4 regions of the Pseudoalteromonas sp. SIMBA_162 genome follow, and region 1 is predicted to be linked to each of the others. Evidence: predicted binding sites of a transcription regulator. Region 1 holds the regulator's gene; each other region holds the start of a gene.

Region 1 (4,930 bases):
TTAGCTGCTTGTCTTTTTTACCTAATATTTTTTCGCGAATTGATTCAGCAAGTTGATGAACGCTTAGCTCACTGGTATCGATCATGTAATCGGCGCGCGTAATTAGCACATCGAGAAGTTCTTTTTCTTTTTTTATGGCTAAATCAAGCGGAAGTGAATCTATTGATAAAGGGTGTAAGCGTCTGGTTTCAGAAAAGCGTTTAATAAGGGTTTGATCTTCACTGTCTAAGTAGAACAGCGTTGGTTTTGTAAAACCCGGTAAGTATTCGATGATGTGATTAAACTCATCTTGCTCTTTTGGTAAATTTCGCACATCTATACTAACGGCAATTTTATCGTAGTTATCAGAAACGCTTCTTACCAAAGAAGGTAATAAATTTACTGGAATGTTATCTACGCAATAATAACCTAGATCTTCAACAACGCGTAAAGCAACCGACTTACCAGAACCAGAACGGCCACTTATGATAATCAACTCCATTAATCACCCTTTAAATTTGTTACGATTGGTCAACAATAATTTGATACAACTCAGCATCCGATTTAGCACAGCGAAGCTGCTTACAAAATTCTTTATTTTTTAGTTTATCAGCTATCGTTGCTAGCGTCTTTAAATGCTGTTGGTTATCGCCTTCAGGTACGATGAGTGCAACAAAAATATCAACAGGGCGGTTGTCTATAGCATCAAAATTAATCGGTGTTTCACTTACTAACACCAATGCTAAAGGTTCTTGTGCGCCGCTCATTCGGCCATGTGGAATAGCAATACCTCTTCCTATCCCTGTGCTGCCTAGCTTTTCGCGGGTTAATAAAGCGCCCAAAATATCCTGTTGAGATAAATACGGTAATTTATCGTGAGCCAGCTCGCTAATAAACTCTAAAATTCTTTTTTTACTATTAAAAAGGACCGCAGCTTTACTGCAGTCCTGGCATATAAGTGAACTTAATTTCATCATATTAGTGTCGAGCAAGCTTCTCTTTGTGTTTAATTACTTGACGGTCAAGCTTGTCAATCAATGAATCAATAGCTGCATACATATCTTGATGTTCAGTGGATGCGAATAATTCAGCACCACTTACATGAATAGTTGCTTCTGCTTTTTGATTTAATTTTTCTATATCAAGAATGACATGAACATTATTAATATGATCAGAGTGCCTTTCTAGCTTCGCAAATTTGGTATTTATATAGTCTCTTAATGAATCAGTTAGTTCTACATGACGACCAGTTAAATTTAGTTGCATAAGCATTACCCTCTTTGTTTAGCGTCTTAAATCAGGCTCTTTCGCTGATTTGACGGTGGAATAGCCAGAGATTCGCGATATTTTGCGATTGTACGTCTCGCTACTTTAATTCCTTGCTCAGCCAATATATCCGCAATTTTGCTATCACTCAATGGTTTTGCTGAGTTTTCTGCTGCGATTAATTTTTTAATAAGTGCACGTATTGCCGTAGATGAACATTCTCCACCATTTTCGGTACTTACGTGGCTTGAGAAAAAGTATTTAAGCTCAAATATTCCACGCGGTGTGTGCATATACTTTTGCGTAGTTACGCGCGAAATTGTTGATTCGTGCATTTCTACCATTTCGGCAACATCATTTAAAACCATCGGTTTCATGGCTTCTGGGCCGTGTTCAAAAAAGCCCTGTTGTTGTTTAACAATACAGTTAGTTACTTTTAAAAGTGTATCATTTCTACTTTCTAAGCTTTTTATAAACCATTTAGCTTCTTGTAAATGTGAGCGAATAAATTGACTGTCGCCGCTTGATTTAACTGTACGCGACATCGCTGCATATTGGCTGTTTACACGAATTTTTGGCATGCTGTCTGGGTTTAACTCTACAATCCAGCGGCCTTTAATTTTTTTAACTGACACATCAGGTATTACATACTCAGACTCTTCTCGTACTATTGTGTCTGCAGGCTTAGGGTTGAGAGTATGAATAAGTGTCATTATTTCTTTAAGCTCATCTTCTTTGAGCTTCGTTTTTTTCATTAATGTACGGTAGTCACGAGCAGCTAACAAATCAATGTGCTCTGTTAAAATCATTTTTGTTTCATCAATAAAAGGCGTGCCTTTATCAAATTGATTTAACTGAATACACAAGCACTCTTGTAAGCTACGTGCCGCAATACCCACTGGGTCAAATAGCTGAATGCGCTTTAAAACCGCTTCTATTTCGTCAAGTTCAACCTCAACGTCATCGTCGTTATCTTGATTAAAGCTCTCTAAAATCTCTTCGCAGCTGAGTGTCAGTATGCCTGAATCATCCACCGCTTCTACAATAGCAATAGCGATGGCTTCATCTGTAGGGCTAAATGGCGTTAATTGTAATTGCCACATTAAGTATTCGTGAAGCGTTTCAGTTGATGCGCCCTGATATATAGACTCATCTTCAGGCATTGGGCCTGAAGATGATGCAGGGGCTGCACTCATATACTCATCCCAGCTAACATCCATTGCCATGTCGTCACTTACGGTATCTTTAGCAAGCGCTTCACCACTGTCTTGTTCATACTCGCTAGGGGCTTCATCTGCAGATACGGTTACTGTAACTTCATCATTATCTGCTTTTTGCTCATTTTTGCCCGCAAGATCATCGGCATAGTCTTGCTCCTCAACCTCAAGTAATGGGTTGCTGTCGAGCGCTTCTTGTATTTCTTGCTGAAGATCCAATGTACTTAATTGCAGCAAGCGAATAGCTTGTTGCAACTGAGGTGTCATTGTAAGTTGCTGGCCCATGCGCAGCTGTAGTGATTGCCTCATGTATCTCTAACAATCCTTTTAAGTTGTTATAATTAATACTAGCAGATGCTTATAAATAAGGCGTAAATGTTACAGCCTAAATTGCTCGCCTAAATATACATCGCGTACAGTTTTATCATTTAATACGTGTTCAGGGGTACCAGAAGCAATCAGTTCCCCATGAGAAACAATGTAGGCTTTTTCGCAAACATCAAGGGTTTCTCTTACATTGTGGTCTGTTATTAATACGCCAATCCCACGGTTTTTCAGGTGTTCAATAATTTTTTTAATATCTAATACTGAGATAGGGTCAACACCGGCAAATGGTTCGTCTAGCAAAATAAACTTTGGATCTGCGGCTAAAGCACGTGCAATCTCTACTCGGCGACGTTCTCCGCCCGATAATGCCATACCTTTGCTATCGCGAATGTGTTGAATGCTAAATTCATCCAATAGATTATTTAATGTATCTTCTCTGGCTTGCTTAGTGAGCTCCTTTCGAGTTTCTAAAATAGCCATTAAGTTTTGATACACTGTTAATTTTCTAAATATAGACGACTCTTGTGGTAAGTAGCCAATGCCTAATCTAGCACGACTGTGCATAGGTAAAAGCGTAATATCGTTATCATCGATAGATATTTTGCCTTTGTCGCTAGGGACTAAGCCTACAATCATGTAAAAGGTTGTTGTTTTACCTGCGCCGTTTGGCCCAAGCAAGCCTACAATACTTCCAGCTTTAACTTCTAAGCCCACATTTTTTACAACTTCACGGCCTTTGTAGCTTTTGGCTAGTAGCTCTGCTTTTAATGTACTCATGGTTGGCCTTTGTCATTTTTTTTAGGCTCCACAGGCACTAAGATAGTGTGTACACGGTCTGTTGAACTTTCATCTTTTTCGGCGCTAATAAGCTGCTGTTCTATATCGTAGGTAATGCTTTTTGCATTCATTTTTTGCCCAGCTTGAGATATCTCTGCATCTCCAATTAATGTTAAAAAACGCGTTGAAACATCGTACCTAACTTCATTAGCGCTGGCGCTCATTATTGTGCCGTCGGCTTGTTTTTCTTCAAAATATGCAGGCGTACCTGTGGCAATTAACAATTGCTTGTTGTCGCCTAGCTCATCGCGCTTGTGAACCTCAAGGCGGTCTGCGGTAATTTTTCTGTCGCCATGAATAATTTCAACATTTTTTTCGAAGATACCTACGTTTTCTTTTAGTTGACCCTCTTGTTTATCCGCACTAATCGAAATTTGATTTGCAGAAATTGGCGCTGTTGGTTCAGCGGCATTAGTACCTAATGCAAGTAAAAATGTTGGAATAATAAAGAGTGTTGATAGTTTATTGGTCATAATAAATAGTTCGCGTATGGTTAATTAATTTTATCACTTCGGTTTTTAAATCGGCTTCTAAGCCTTTACCGGTGATTTTTAAATTGGGCCCTGTAACAATGACAGGCTGCTCTGATTGCATCGTTAGTAATTTTATATCTACCTGAATGTTATCAGCATTAATTTTATCTATCATTGCGTTATCAGTTAAATTACTAGCAACAACGTTACCTTCTAATATTAATTGTCTGCCTTCGTATAATGTTGCTTCATTAGCGTTAATTCGCCATGTTTGTTTGTCGTTGTATAGCGTAAAAATAGGTTTATCAAAAAAGGTAAACCCTAATTCTTGATATAGCTCCATTCGCGCTGCCGTTACTTTATGGCTGATTTTCCCATTTTCGTCATACGCTGTTTGTTTTAGCTCTATGGCTGTGTAATCGGGCTTTGCAATTATGTCTGCTTCGGTTTGTTGTGGTAAATTTACTTGTGTGAAATAAGGGTACCAAAGCCAAACCATACAGCTGATGAATAAAACGCTTAATATTATGCGCGCTGCATTCATGAACTAGTCCCTTTTGTGGTCAAAGGTTTGTTATTTTCAAGCATTAGTAGGTCGGTAAGTTCTCTCACTGCACCAAAGCCACCTAGCATTTTTGTTGTATAATGCGCTAAACGTTTTATTAGCGGATGGGCGTCATTTACTGCAACAGCAAACCCTACTAACTCCATTACTGGCATGTCTGGGCCATCATCGCCAATGTAGGCAATTTGCTCATCATTTAAATTGAGCTTTGTTTTTAGTTCTTCGTAAGCGAGTAGCTTATTTTCTTGGCCTTGATATATATGTTG
Region 2 (4,930 bases), on a different contig from region 1:
ACACAACATTTATTACACAACACTTGCCGGTATGGGTTTGTTTCTAATTTTAAATTAGGGCTTATTACCCTCTAAAGTTAAGTTTTAGCAGCCAGAGGATTGTTTATTATTTTTCACCGACAAGGATGTGGAATTAGGTATAATCAATACGCAAAATTTAGCTCAAACTATACCAAGGCCGTTAGGTCACACACCTCGCTCCACGAATAAACTTTATACTTTATGTAAAACCTTTACCGCGTTAAAATATGCCTAACAACAATAATAAGAAGCCACCATGCAAAAGTTTCATCAATTAAGCGCAACAAGTCTACAAGGCCAACCTATTAACTTTGATGACTTTGAGGGAAAAGTTGTACTCATTGTTAATACTGCAAGTAAATGCGGATTTACTTACCAGTACGCATCTTTACAAGCGCTTCATGAAAAGTACGCCAGTCAAGGACTTGTGATTATAGGCTTTCCGTGCAATCAATTTGGCCAACAAGAACCTGGAGATGCGTCGCAAATAGAGCAAGGGTGCTTAATAAATTATGGAGTCAGCTTTTTAATAACAGACAAAGTTGATGTGAATGGTAAAAATGCACACCCTGTATTTCGATTTTTAAAATCAGCATTACCGGGGCTTTTAACTCGAAAAATAAAATGGAATTTCACTAAGTTTTTAATTGCAGCCGATGGCACGCCAATTAAGCGCTATGCCCCTTTTACTAAGCCAGAAAAGATAGAGCTCACTATACAAAAAGCATTAAGTAAGGCTAAAAGCACGCAGTAAAAAGTAATAAAGAGGCTATTAGCCTCTTTATTGCCAATGTAACAACTGCTTAAGCGTACTTATCTGTGCACTTAGCTGCCGTTATTAATTGGTATTGTATTTATACTAGTGCAATTTAATCAATGTAATCGCTTAAGTCATCTTCGCCTAGATTTTTGCGCAAGCGTTTTTGCTCAAGGTAGTCTTCCAACTTTTTCTTAACCTTTTGCTTGTTTTTATCGTGTTGATTTCGACCGACCATTTCGTATTCGTCTTCAACAAAATCATCATCTAGCGCATCGTAACTAAATGTCTTACCCACAACCCACTCCATAAAGTGTTTGAGACCAATTACGCTTTAATTAATGTAATTGGTAAATTAAAAAATTTAACACCAATATGCTGTACAAATTAGCATCAAAGTAAAGCCACAAAGCCATAGTAAATAGCCTTCATGTCATTAATGTGAATAAATAGCGCTAAATTGCAATTGTGGAAAGTGAGAGTTTTTTATCGTATCGATAAATTTTTTTTATAAATTTATATTCATTGGTTAATTTCACCAAAATATAGTCTAATAATAAAAACCAAACAGACCTTTAAACCCAGCAAAAAACACAAGCCATTGCTTTTGTTGATAAAAAAATAGTGGCACCAAACTTGTTATTAGTTATTTGTTATCAACAAAAAATAGAGTCATCACATGAAAAAATTACTATTAGTTAGCGCATTAATCTGTACACCTGTTGCTATGGCACACAACGATAATGATTCAACAATTTCATTTAGCAACGATCAATGCGACGTAGAGTTTAAAAATGATGTTCGCATCAAGCCAAACGAACTAGAAATTTTTACAGCAAAAAACCAAGCTATGCAATTCAACAGCAATGGCGATTTAATGGTAAACGGTGAGTTTGTAGCGCTTAATAACTTACAACGCCAAGCTCTTACTCAATACTCTGATAGCTTACGTATACAGCTACCCGAAGTCGCTAATATTGCATTAGACGGCGTAAAAATCGCCGGTGTTGCTTTAGAAGAAGTCGGTAATGCTTTTAACATTAATGGCTTAGACGATATGTCATCGTTAATGGACGATATACGCGTAGAAGTAGAAAACACGTTTTATCAAGAAGGCACCTTTGTTATGGGCCAGCAAAGTTTTAACCAATTTGGTGAAAACTTTGAGCATCAGTTTGAAAAACAAATAGAAACAGCCGTTGAATCAGCAGTCATGCAATCTATGGGTAGTATCCTGGTCGCGCTTGGATCGGAGTTATTAGGTTCTGGCGGCGATATGGATGCATTCGAAGAACGCATGGAAAATATGGGCGCACAAATTGAAGAGAAAGTAGAGTTACACGCGAACAACTTAGAGCAACGAGCTAATTCGTTATGCGGTAATTTTGCTGAAATTGCAAAACAAGAAGAGCAGCTAGTAACGTTAGTTCCTGAGCTAGAAGGTTATCAATTATTTACCTTTAAACACGTTAAATAACCCGCAATTAACTCACTATATTTAACATCCCTTCAGCAGCATTTTATTTCATTGAATGCTGCTTTTTTGTATCTGTTCTGTCTCTTTTTTCTCGTTTATGTTGTTCGGCTCAGAATAAGGGTCATTGGTCTAGTTATTACTTGCCTAAGTAAACAACTTTATGGCTTTATACAAACATAGACTGCGTTCGTTATTTATCGTTATAAATAATAAAGATGAAAGCAGCGTTTTATGGACATAAATTTAACTCATATGCCCCCCTGTTTTTGATAACACTAAAGATTTAATCATCCAATTTTTAGTGGCTAAGCAAGACTAAAATATTCAGCAAGCAATTTGCTTCAAAATTTATGCCCTTAGCAAAAAGCTGAGAGGCTCCATCCCCAGTTAGACACGTTTAAACGTAACTAACACTAAAGCGCCTGCCTCATAGCAGGCGCTTTTTATTTATTAGAGAAGCACTCTATTAAAAAATCGTATTTTTAAGTCAATTACTATTTTAAATATCAAATTATTGACGATTTTTATTGCGATAAACATAACTACTAGCTGCAATAAAAAACACTACAAACACAATGATTAAAAACCTAAATAAAATAATCTGAATAATTACCCATTTAAAACAATCGAATATGCATAAATAAAAAACAAAACTAGTAAAAATACATTTAAAACAACAAACTAAAAAATAACCGAGTAAAATAAAAATTAAAAAACAGAAAAAACACAATTAAACATTTGATTAACAATTAGCACTTCAGATAAAAATAACTAATGCCTCACAGGTAATTTTTATCGTTTTATTTTTGTACACTTTGCATGCAAAATGCGCATGTTTTCAACAGACCTAAACCGGAGCCAAGTGATGAACCCTATAAATACATTAAACCAAACAGCAAACACACAAATTGCAGTTAAACCAACCAACCGAAAAGCAAAAATGCTAGCTAGACTTAATACGCTTGGAAAAAAATTAGCACTTGGCGGCGCAGCGCAATATAAATAATCACCCAACCATGGTTATTTATTCGGTGCAGCAAACACCCAACCACTAAAAAGTCTCTTTTTTAGCTCCCACAGTTTGCTGCAACCTCTTTATTTTATTAATAATTGCCTTAATTTCCCCTAATTTGTAAAAAAACACGTATTTACGTCTATTTTTTAGGCAAACAGACATTTTGCTATTTACACACCCCCATCACCTAAGTATTATTCTGCGTCACGGAGAGATGGCAGAGTGGTCGAATGCACCGGTCTTGAAAACCGGCATAGGTTTGTAGCCTATCTAGGGTTCAAATCCCTATCTCTCCACCATATTTTAATTGGTGGTTTTTTATATCATCAATACAACCGGTTATGCGTTGGAGAGGTGTCCGAGTGGCCGAAGGAGCTCCCCTGCTAAGGGAGTATAGAGTTTGTAGCTCTATCGAGGGTTCGAATCCCTCCCTCTCCACCATATACTATATATAAACCACTTAATTGTGGTTTTTTTGTGCCTAAATTTTAACACTAATACTAAATTGGAGGGTGAGACCCTCGACAGGGTTCGACAAAATGTCTGGAACATTTTGGGCCGCTGCAAGCGTCGCACAGCGATTGATTACATGGATGTAAGCAAGTCTATCCCTCCCTCTCCACCACATACTATATAAACCACTTAATTGTGGTTTTTTTTGTGCCTAAAATTTATAAAAATTAAACAAATTGTAACCCGCTATCACTTAGTGCATTATTACTAAAACGATAGCCACTTTAGGTTTGCTATGAACAGGTTCATATTGTTAATTACATGCACAGCGCTACCTTTTTTTTCTTTTTCGCAAAATACAACGGTATACAAGTGTGTAATTAAAGGTGTTCCTACCTTTAGCCAAACACCTTGCTCAAAAGATGCCGAACAGATCACACTAAAAGAAATCAATATAATTGAAGCCTATAAAAGCCCCACTCAAGCAAATAATGTTACCGATAGTTCAGTAGACAATTTTTTAGAAGTTCAGCAAATAGAACGTGAAATAAACAAGCTACAATTAACACTTAAACAAACAGAAAAAACCTACCAAGAGCAGGTAAAGCAAGCTAGCTATGTTACACAAGATCAGGCTAACCGGTTAGGCGCCTCTTCTATTGCTGACGCCATTGCTAAAAAAACAGCGCCAATTACCAGCGCATATGAATCAAAGGTTACGCGTACACAACAACAAATAGATGCTTTACGTCAACGAAAGCAGTTGCTTAGTCAAATTCCTTAAGCGCTTGCTTTATGGTATTGATAAGCGCGTTTACATCTTTTTTCGTTGTGTAAATATGCGGTGAGACTCGTATTCCGTGTTTGCGCTCGTCAACACTCATGTTTGCTTTACCCAGCGCTGCTAATATTTGCTGCTGTTTATTCTTAAAAAACAAAATAACGGTACCACTACATTGATTGCTTTGTATTGGTGATACAACAAATTCACTTAAATGCTGATGAATATTCGAAATCATCGCGAGATTATGCTCTCTTACCTTTCTAACTGTCAGATCTGCAAAGTAATTTATACTATTCACAGCAATCACGTACGGGGCTATAGAAGGGGTGCCTCCCCAAAATCTCAGCGCGCTGTGATGATAACTAAAATGGTTAATATTAAACTCAAAGGGGTCTTCATGAGAAAACCACCCTACATCTTTTG
Region 3 (4,930 bases), on a different contig from region 1:
GCCGCGCTTTTTTAAGTCCTTTGCGAAGGCTGTTGATTCTTTGGTGATTGCAGGCGTCTCTTCGGTATAATTTAAATTGCTTACGATCGGTTTGTTATCAACAAACTGCCATTGATACGCGCTAAAACTGCCAAACTCTTTTTGAATGTCTATAAATTGCTTGGCATTATTTATTGTGGCGTTAATTTTTAAACGGTTTCGTACGATACTTTCATCAAGCATTAAACGCTCAACATCGTCTTGGGTAAAAAGCGCGACTTTATCTACATCAAAATTAGCAAATGCATTTTTATACCCTTGTCGTTTTTTTAAAATGGTATACCAACTCAATCCCGCCTGAGCCGACTCTAGCGTTATAAATTCAAACAGGGTTTGGTCATCGTAAACAGGGACGCCCCATTCCAAATCGTGATATAAAACGTAATCGGGTTTGGTGGCGTCTAACCAAGCACATCGGCATTTTATTTGCTCACTCATACATATTCCTTTTTATGCGCGTCATTTTTATGTCGCGCTATTATTATTGTAAGTTAATGAAAATAATATAAATAAATTTTGGTACACATTGTGCATTAAGCTCTATATCTATACAAATTCGAGATTTGATTATGGCCCTTGCGAGCGTGCTTAAACCACAGTTTATTTCTGCAAATCAGTATAACCCATGTTTACTTCAAGAGGAGTACATAGGTGAGTTAAGCGATCTGCGTCAGCAAGCAAGTTGGCTTTCACATTTAGTTGATACCATGCCCGCAGGTGTGGTTGTGCTTGATGGTAAAGGAATGATTGCAAAGGCCAACCAAATAGCCATTGATATGTTAGGCGAACCTTTAGAAGGTGAAAAGTGGTTTAGCGTTATTCAACGCTCTTTTAGACCGCATCAAGACGATGGTCACGAAGTATCGCTTAAAGATGGCCGTTTAATTAAGCTTGATATAACAGCGTTAGCGCCCGAGCCGGGCCAGCTAATTTTAATGACCGATTTGAGTGAAACACGCCGTTTACAAAAGCGAGTTGCTCATATGCAGCGCCTAAGTGCTTTGGGTAAAATGGTGGCGTCGCTTGCACATCAGGTTCGAACCCCACTTTCAGCGGCCATGCTTTATGCTGCTAATTTGGGCTCTAAGCGTTTACCCGAGGCATCTCGCGATAATTTTCAAAGCAAGTTAATGTCACGCTTAAAAGATTTAGAAACTCAAGTAAACGATATGCTACTTTTTGCCAAAAGTGGCGACCAACAAGTTGTTGAGCAAGTGTCTATGCAGCAGTTACTCAGTGAGGTAAAAGCGGGTGCTGATGCTATGGTGACACTAAATGACAGTCATTTAGCTGTTAACCTCCCAGAGCCAGATATTCAAATAACAGGTAATAAATCAGCCATAGCCAGCGCAATTCAAAATTTAATCCATAACAGTATTCAAGTCATTGGTGCTGGCGCTGAAGTAAAATTAAGTGCTGCGACTGACGAGCAAAATCCAGATTTTGTTCGTATCAGCGTATCCGATAACGGTCCAGGTATTGATTTAACTCAAGCAGAAAAAATATTTGAACCCTTTTATACCACTAAAAGCCAAGGCACAGGGTTAGGGCTTGCTGTTGTGAGTTCGGTTGCAAACGCTCATCAGGGGCGTGTTGACGTGACTAATAATAAAGGCGGTGGAGCATGCTTTAGTTTGCTTTTACCTATTCGCACCGCATCTAAATTAGAGGAATCATTATGAGTAACACTATTTTAGTTGTCGAAGATGATGCAGGGCTTCGCGAAGCCTTAATTGACACACTCGAAATGTCGGGGATTGAATGTATTGCGGCTAATTGTGCAGAGCAAGCCATGTTATTGCTAAAAAAAGAGCAATTTTCGCTGGTGGTGAGTGATGTACAAATGGGCACTATGAGTGGGCTTGATTTACTACGCAGTATTAAGCTTAACCACCCTGAATTGCCTGTTTTAATGATGACGGCGTACGCTACCATTGACGATGCTGTTGAAGCGATGCGCTTGGGCGCTATTGATTACATGGCAAAGCCGTTTGCACCTGAAGTTTTACTCAATATGGTAAGTCGATACTTACCTGAAAAAGCAAAAGAGACCGACGGCCCCATTGTTGCCGACCCAAGCAGTATTCAACTTTTAGAGTTAGCAAGTAAAGTTGCACGCTCTGATGCGAGCGTTATGGTGCTAGGCCCAAGTGGTTCAGGTAAGGAAGTGCTTGCACGGTATATTCATGATAAATCGAACCGATGCGATGCGCCGTTTGTTGCGATTAACTGTGCAGCAATTCCTGAAAATATGCTTGAAGCAACCTTATTTGGGTATGAAAAAGGCGCGTTTACAGGCGCAATTCAAGCGTGTCCTGGTAAGTTTGAGCAAGCGCAAGGCGGTACTATATTGCTCGACGAAATAACAGAAATGGATTTAGGGCTGCAAGCTAAACTACTTCGTGTGTTGCAAGAGCGCGAAGTAGAGCGCTTAGGTGGAAGAAAAACAATCCAGTTAGATGTACGTATACTTGCAACAAGTAACCGCGATTTGAAAGAAGCGGTTACCGAAAACCAATTTAGAGAAGATTTATATTACAGGCTTAATGTGTTTCCTTTGATGTGGCGACCACTTTGTCAGCGACCTGGAGATATCCTTGTATTGGCTAAGCATTTAATTGAGCGCCACTTAAACAAAAGTAAAGAGCCTATGGCTTATCTTGATAGTGCCGCAGAGAAAAAATTACTTGCTCATTCATGGCCTGGTAATGTGCGTGAGCTTGATAACGTAATACAACGTGCGTTAATACTTAGGACTGGGGATACTCTAAACGAGCATGCTATTTTCATTGAAAACATAGCGGCGACAGATTTTGTAATGGAGCCTGCATCTGTCAGCGCGCAAAATACTAGTCAGCAGCAAGTAAGTGCTACTAATAGAGATATTGACCAAGGCGCTATGAGTTCAGCGTATTATGACGAACAGTCATCTCCAGCCGAGCCAACAAAACAAGACTTATTGGCTGTTGATACGGGAAGCTATAAGGATGAGCTAAAAGATAAAGAGCATCGTATTATTTTAGAAACGTTAGCAAGATGCCAAGGTAAGCGAAAAGATGTCGCTGAAACGTTAGGTATAAGCCCTCGGACTTTACGTTACAAACTAGCGCAGATGCGCGATTTAGGTATTTCACTCCCCGCATAACATCATTTTTAGCCCTAAATTTACCCTTTGAATTTAGGGCTGTCAAAACTCTGACTTGCCAAATTTACCCTAAGCTATTGAAATGGTTAATTTAATTTTTTGGCATGCTTTGTGCTTTATTCATGTTAAGAGTTAACTGCATTGTCAGAGACAAATTATGAAAATTCAAAACAGCGCTGTATTTCAAGAAATGCAATCAATGGCTTTAGAGGCTGGCCGTAATAATCAAATCGAAAGACTGCCAGTAAAAACACAAGCCTCATCAACCGCTCAATTTGGCGATATGCTATCGGATGCAATTAATACTGTGCACGGTTTGCAGCAAGACGCTAAACAAAAAGTAGTGGCGGTAGAAACAGGCGACAGAAGCGTGTCTTTGGCTGAAGCAATGATTGCTTCTCAAAAGTCGTCAGTTGCATTTGAAGCGACAGTGCAGGTTCGTAATAAACTTGTCGAAGCTTACAAAGAAATCATGAACATGCCTGTTTAACTAGGTAGTGGAGAATTATTGTGGCGCAATCTAATCAATCAACCGATCTGGCTCTTGCTACTGGTGAAATGGACCAAAGCGATAGCGACGATCAACAAGAACAGAAATCAGGCTACTTAAGTTCGCTAAATGGCGTTGATTTATTGCGCCAAGTAACTTTAGTTATTGCTTTAGGCATTTGTTTAGCGATTGCTATATTTATTATTATTTGGGCACGTCAGCCAGATATGCGCCCACTTGGTAAAATGCAGACAGAAGAGCTTATTGAAACACTCGACTTTTTAGACGCACAAAAAATTGAATACCAAGTAGATGGAAATGTAGTGCTCGTCCCTGAAACTGAGTATCAAAATATTAAACTTTTAATGACTCGTGAAGGGCTAGAGCAAGGCCCTACATCGGGTTCAGATATTATTATGCAAGACATGGGGTTTGGTGTAAGTCAGCGTTTAGAGCGTGAACGCTTAAAGCATGGCCGAGAACAACAGTTAGCGCGCACAATTGAAGAGCTCAATAATATTACGCGTGCACGTGTATTGCTTGCCATTCCAAAAGAAAATGTATTTGCGCGCAGAGAGAAAAAGCCTTCAGCAACTGTTGTGCTTACGCTAAAGCGTGGGCGTTCGCTAGATAGCGAAGAGGTCGACTCAGTGGTTGATATGGTTGCATCGGCTGTACAAGGTTTAGAGCCGGCTCGTGTAACAGTAACGGATCAAAATGGTCGCTTACTAAATTCAGGCTCGCAAACATCGCTTGCTGCACGTTCACGTAAAGAGTACGACATAGAGCGTAAGCGTGAACAAGAATATCTTGAAAAAATAGACAGTATTTTAATACCTGTTGTAGGGCTTGCAAACTACACTGCACAAGTTGATTTAAGTATGGACTTTAGTGCTGTTGAGGAGACGCAAAAACGCTACAACCCAGATTTACCAGCAGTAAGAAGCGAAACAACATTCGAAGAAAATAATATAGGTGGTTTAGCGGTAGGTATACCTGGTGCACTGACGAATCAGCCTCCAGTAAACTCTAATATTCCTGAAGTAGCAGGACAAGGTGGAGCAGGTAGTGCAACTTCACCATCAAGAACGCATAAAGAAGCGACGCGTAACTATGAGTTAGATACAACTATCTCACATAAGCGTCAGCAAACAGGTGTGATACGTAGAATAAGTGTGTCGGTGGCCGTTGACTACATTCCGAAAGTAGGTGAAAACGGTGAAACCACAATGACACCGCGCTCAGTGGAAGAACTG
Region 4 (4,930 bases), on a different contig from region 1:
CTTTATCAATAGTTGCTTGAGTATCAAACGATAAACGTGCATCTACTTCGGTAGAAATATAACCCGGTACAATCTCACTAATTTCTTTACCAAGTAAAACAGCAAAGTAGTCACATGCAAGTTCTAGTTGTTTAGCTGGATCTTGCTCGGTTTCTTTTGCATAGCTCCAAGCTTTATCTAGGTAAGGCTTATAAGCTTCAATCTCGCTCGCTTTTAATAAAAGCGACGGGTTTGTGGTTGCATCTTCTGGTTGATGCTTTTTGATCGCTTCAATATCGCCAGTGTCGGCTACGATAGATGAATGTTGTTTTAGCCTTTGTAGAGCTGAAGTCATTTGCTTTCCTCATTCCAAGCAAGTTAAAAGAAAAATCGACCCTTAATATATACCATCCATACTGCAACAGTGTGACAATGCTTGATAGGTCTTATGTCCTTATCAATTAAAAAACGGCAATGTATGAGTTTTTTAGGGAGGATTTATATAAACAAAACGTGCTTTTCGTTTCATTTAATGTTGAAATTGACATTAAATAATTTACAAGTCAATAGCTAACTATGATCACTGTTATTTCACCTGCAAAAAATCTTGATTACGACACGCCACCGGCAACCGATAAGTTCACTCAGCCTGAATTACTCGAGCAGAGCGAGGAACTCATGAAAGTATGCCGTGAACTAACACCTGCGCAAATTGGCAGTTTAATGAAAATTAGCGATAAGCTTTCTGGCCTTAACGCTGCTCGCTTTAGCGAATGGTCGCAACCCTTTACCATTAATAATGCCAAACAAGCCGCGCTTGCTTTTAATGGTGATGTATACGGTGGGTTAGAGGCGAGTACTTTAACTGCAAGCGACCTTGATTACGCGCAAAGTCATTTGCGTATATTATCTGGATTATATGGCCTGTTAAAACCGCTTGATTTAATGCAAGCGTACCGACTAGAAATGGGCACTAAGCTTGAAAACTCTCGTGGTAAAAACCTGTATGAGTTTTGGGGCAGTATTATTGCTGATAAGCTAAATGAAGTAACAAAAGCACAAGATGCACAATATCTCGTTAACCTAGCTTCAAACGAATACTTCAAAGCGGTAGATAAAAAAGCGCTCAACGCGCAAATTATTACGCCGCACTTTAAAGACTGCAAAAATGGTCAATACAAGGTCATTAGCTTTTATGCTAAAAAAGCGCGCGGCATGATGGCGCGTTACATTATAGAAAACCAAGTAACGCAACTAAGTCAGCTAAAAGAGTTTACCGTAGCGGGTTACTATTTTAGCGCTGAGGCAACAACTAAAGAGTTAGAGCCGGTATTTTTGCGCGAAGAGCAAAACTAACGCGTTTAATTAAAGCTAAACACATACCCAAAAAGCCATGCATTGCATGGCTTTTTATATGCTGGCGCTAAACTTGCAAACATGAGTTAAGTATTCACATTATTATTTACTCATAGGTGCAAAAAATGATCAGCATACCCTCGATAACAGAAGCCGAAAAACTTATCGAAGAAAAACTCGGCGGTTGGTTTGATGTTGTTATAAGTCACATCCCTAATTTTATAGTGGCGGTTATTATTGCCATTATATTTTCAATGCTAGCGCGCTTTGCTGGCAACCTAATGAAAAACATATTGCGCCGTTCACTCGACTCACAACAAATAGCCGATTTAATGGCCTCTATATTTAAGGTTATTGTACTGTGTGTTGGGGTATTTATAGCGCTGGATTTTGTGGGGTTAAAAGGTACGGTTACCTCTTTATTAGCCGGTGCGGGTATTGTTGGTTTAGCCATAGGTTTTGCGTTTCAAGATATGACCGAAAACTTGATTGCGGGCATAGCAATGGGTATACGCAAACCCTTTAAAACAGGAGACGTAATCGAAACCGACGACGTGTTTGGTTCAGTGCACTCAATAAACTTGCGTAACACGCTAATAGAGAGCTTTTACGGGCAGTTAATTTTAGTACCAAACAAGGTATTATTCAGAAATGTGTTAAAAAATTACACCACACTCGGAGTTAGACGCATAGAAGTACCGGTAGGCATTTCGTATGGTGACGACATTGAAAAAGCGAAAGAAGTTATTGTAGATAAGATTAACAATTTGGACTTTGTCATTCGTAAAAACGAAACCGATGTTTATGCTGAAGGCTTTGGCGACAGTAGCATTAATTTATTGGTGTGGTTTTGGATTAAATACCCAGGTGAACCAGACTTTATGACAGTGCGTCATAAAGGCGTAGTTGCTGTTAAACAAGCGTTGGATGAAGCTGATATTAGTATTCCATTCCCTATTCGCACGCTCGATTTTGGTATTAAAGGCGGTGAAAAACTCGATGCCATGATCAGCGATAAAATTAACCAGCAATCATCAAATAAAGGCAACGCTGGTGGAGCAGATTCAAGCCAAAACGAATAAATGAGCTATTAATACCAGTGGGAATTATTTACTCACTCGCAACGCAATTTTACATTTAAATACGCGTTGTGGGCTTAAATAAAAATGACTTATGGTTCACAACGACTAAATGCAGCTTTATAAAGCTGCATTTTTTTATGGCTATTTAAGTGTTTGAGAAGGTGAGAGCAACGTTAATTGATTATTGATTAAGGCCTATTTACCTTTTGGGGTGAAATTGAAAGCGGGCTATGTGATATATCGATAAGGCTAAGCCTATTGTGTAGTTACTTCTCGAAACCGACGATAACGCAGCATAAATATAAAACATGCAGTAACTTTTGTGGTCCCCCTTATAGGTTGCTTCTCCTTGTAGCCTAAATAATAGTTAATAAGGAGCAAGTAGGGCGTATAAGCTGTATACGACTTTAAGTTATACCTACATAGGCGAAGTCATTAAAATAATGCAGGAGTAGGTACTTAGCTTACTGGGTCACAAATCGCACACCGTAATTATGTTGCTCCTTGATAGAACACGCTTTAATAATATCAGTTAAATAGGCCTAGGCTTAATATAAATTTATTATTTAAAGAGCGGATTATTTTGGCAAATATTAGGCGGTAAGTGAGAGGTAATTAAAGCGAGTTTTTTATTGTAGTTAATGTGAGTTGCAAGTAAATACTGGCACAAAAAAGGCGCAGCATGTGTTGGAGTAACATGCTGCGCCTAGGATCAATTGAGTTAATAAAAATGCGATTTAAATAACACTAATTTTGTTACGGATGATTTTAACACCATCCATATTTTCTAAAAACTTTTGAGCAAGCGCACGTTCAAAACCGGTTTGCGCTTGACCATGTAATACTACCTCGCCATCTTTAACCTGTACGCGAATATTGCTTAATGCAAAGTTGGGGTTAGTACGAAGCGTGCTTGTAATGGTTTGCTGAAGGTTAGGTTGAGTTGCTACGCTGCTGACTACGGCTAGGTGTGTTGCTGCACTCACTTTGGTAGCGCAGGCTAACAAAAATAAACAACAAAACGAAACTAACGCGATAGTTAACTTTAAGCGGTTCATAACTCAATCCTTTTATATCAATTAAAAATTTAGCCAAACCATTAAATATTCTGGCTATTCTGTGTTTAATATTACAAGTTCAGTGCCAGTTTTAATTTATTGAAATATAAGGTTATTTTATTAAGTGGGAATTCAGGTGGGCAATAATTACATTTAAATGGGTAGGTGTTACATGCACCGGTTACATATGTTACACGCATTAAAAAGCCGGCATACGCCGGCTTTGGTAAATATGCTAAGTTACTTTTTCTTTTTAACTTTCGCTTTTTTCTTTGCTTTCATTTTTACCGGATCTTTGCGCTTTTTAACCGGTGGCTTAGCCTCTTTATGCTGAGGCTCTATGCCTTTAATTACACGGCGTTTAAGCTTTTGTTCAATGTAGCGTTCTACTTTGTACAAAATACCAATATCATGCGCTTCAACTAATGAAATAGCGATGCCTTTTTTACCTGCGCGACCAGTACGGCCAATACGGTGAACATATACGTCGGCGGTACGTGGCATATCAAAGTTAATAACGTGGCTAATGTCAGATACGTCAATACCGCGAGCAGCTACATCTGTTGCAATTAATATTTTAGTGCGGCCACTATGAAAGTTTTCCATTGCTTTCATGCGCTTGTCTTGTGGCATTTCACCTCGCAGCCAAGCGGCTTTTACACCGTTATTAGTTAATTCACCAATGAGAGTTTCTAAACGTTCACGGGTTTTAACAAATACAATGGCTTTACTCACGTCTGGGCCGTTGAGGGTGTTGACTAAAAGCTCGAGTTTATGGTGGTAATCATCAGCAAGATGAACCCACTGGTGAATTTTAGCTTTTTCTTTACGAGACGACTCAGCTTCTAACAAAGCCGGATCGTTTAATGTGGTTTCTGCAAATCGCTCTACGCTGTCACCCTCAAGGGTTGCTGAGAATAAAAAGCACTGACGGCGGTTTTTAGCTTCGTCACAAATACGGCTCATTTCTTTTTTGAAGCCCATGTCTAGCATGCGGTCGGCTTCATCAATAATAAGCATTTCGACGTGTTCAGCATGAAAGTTTTCAGTTTCAAGGTATTCCATTAATCGCCCTGGTGTAGCAATTAATATGTCGTTATTTTTTTCAAAAATTTCTTTATGCGTTCCGTAGTTAATACCGCCGGTCACGACACCTATTTTTAGGTGCGTACGTTTGGCGAGTAACTCACATTGCTCATGAATTTGATAAGCCAGCTCACGTGTTGGCGTCATTATTAATACTCGGGCAAAACCAGGTTCACGGCGCGGAAAATCCAATAAGTATTGAATCGCAGGAATTAAAAATGCCGCTGTTTTACCTGTGCCAGTTGGCGCAGACGCTAAAATATCACGTCCCTGAAGAGCTTCAGGAATAGCTTGTTGTTGAATACTGGTTGGCTTCTCGTAGCCCATTTTATCAATGGCATCGAGTAATTTGGTATCAAGATCAAATTC

The links. The regulator sigma-54, encoded in region 1, starts transcription at its own class of promoters, with help from an activator protein. The targets are predictions, from matches to a motif close to GTTGGCACGNNNNTNGNNT.
Region 2: a site for sigma-54 is predicted at 1,402-1,420, ahead of R0J88_RS14280 (YggN family protein). Genes of this name have one in related genera too.
Region 3: a site for sigma-54 is predicted at 3,283-3,301, ahead of fliE (flagellar hook-basal body complex protein FliE). Genes of this name have one in related genera too.
Region 4: a site for sigma-54 is predicted at 3,547-3,565, ahead of R0J88_RS09700 (BON domain-containing protein). Genes of this name have one in related genera too.

The regions. Positions count from the first base shown of each region.
Region 1 covers NZ_JAWJBQ010000006.1:183,101-188,030, reverse strand. The annotation lists gene rapZ (RNase adapter RapZ) at 1-481, opposite strand, end outside; gene ptsN (PTS IIA-like nitrogen regulatory protein PtsN) at 501-953, opposite strand; gene hpf (ribosome hibernation promoting factor) at 958-1,245, opposite strand; gene R0J88_RS06700 (RNA polymerase factor sigma-54) at 1,272-2,771, opposite strand; gene lptB (LPS export ABC transporter ATP-binding protein) at 2,841-3,566, opposite strand; gene lptA (lipopolysaccharide transport periplasmic protein LptA) at 3,563-4,099, opposite strand; gene lptC (LPS export ABC transporter periplasmic protein LptC) at 4,089-4,643, opposite strand; gene kdsC (3-deoxy-manno-octulosonate-8-phosphatase KdsC) at 4,640-4,930, opposite strand, start outside.
Region 2 covers NZ_JAWJBQ010000019.1:17,367-22,296, reverse strand. The annotation lists gene R0J88_RS14295 (AzlD domain-containing protein) at 1-58, shown strand, start outside; gene R0J88_RS14290 (glutathione peroxidase) at 278-775, shown strand; gene R0J88_RS14285 (PA3496 family putative envelope integrity protein) at 891-1,076, opposite strand; gene R0J88_RS14280 (YggN family protein) at 1,458-2,255, shown strand; gene R0J88_RS14275 (hypothetical protein) at 3,121-3,261, shown strand; tRNA gene R0J88_RS14270 (tRNA-Ser) at 3,479-3,569, shown strand; tRNA gene R0J88_RS14265 (tRNA-Ser) at 3,619-3,711, shown strand; gene R0J88_RS14260 (RNA-binding protein) at 4,019-4,507, shown strand; gene R0J88_RS14255 (aminotransferase class V-fold PLP-dependent enzyme) at 4,491-4,930, opposite strand, start outside.
Region 3 covers NZ_JAWJBQ010000018.1:91,134-96,063, reverse strand. The annotation lists gene R0J88_RS14065 (DNA-3-methyladenine glycosylase I) at 1-477, opposite strand, end outside; gene R0J88_RS14060 (sensor histidine kinase) at 609-1,721, shown strand; gene R0J88_RS14055 (sigma-54-dependent transcriptional regulator) at 1,718-3,184, shown strand; gene fliE (flagellar hook-basal body complex protein FliE) at 3,342-3,674, shown strand; gene fliF (flagellar basal-body MS-ring/collar protein FliF) at 3,695-4,930, shown strand, end outside.
Region 4 covers NZ_JAWJBQ010000010.1:124,292-129,221, forward strand. The annotation lists gene tal (transaldolase) at 1-334, opposite strand, end outside; gene yaaA (peroxide stress protein YaaA) at 556-1,335, shown strand; gene R0J88_RS09695 (mechanosensitive ion channel family protein) at 1,461-2,417, shown strand; gene R0J88_RS09700 (BON domain-containing protein) at 3,155-3,475, opposite strand; gene srmB (ATP-dependent RNA helicase SrmB) at 3,716-4,930, opposite strand, start outside.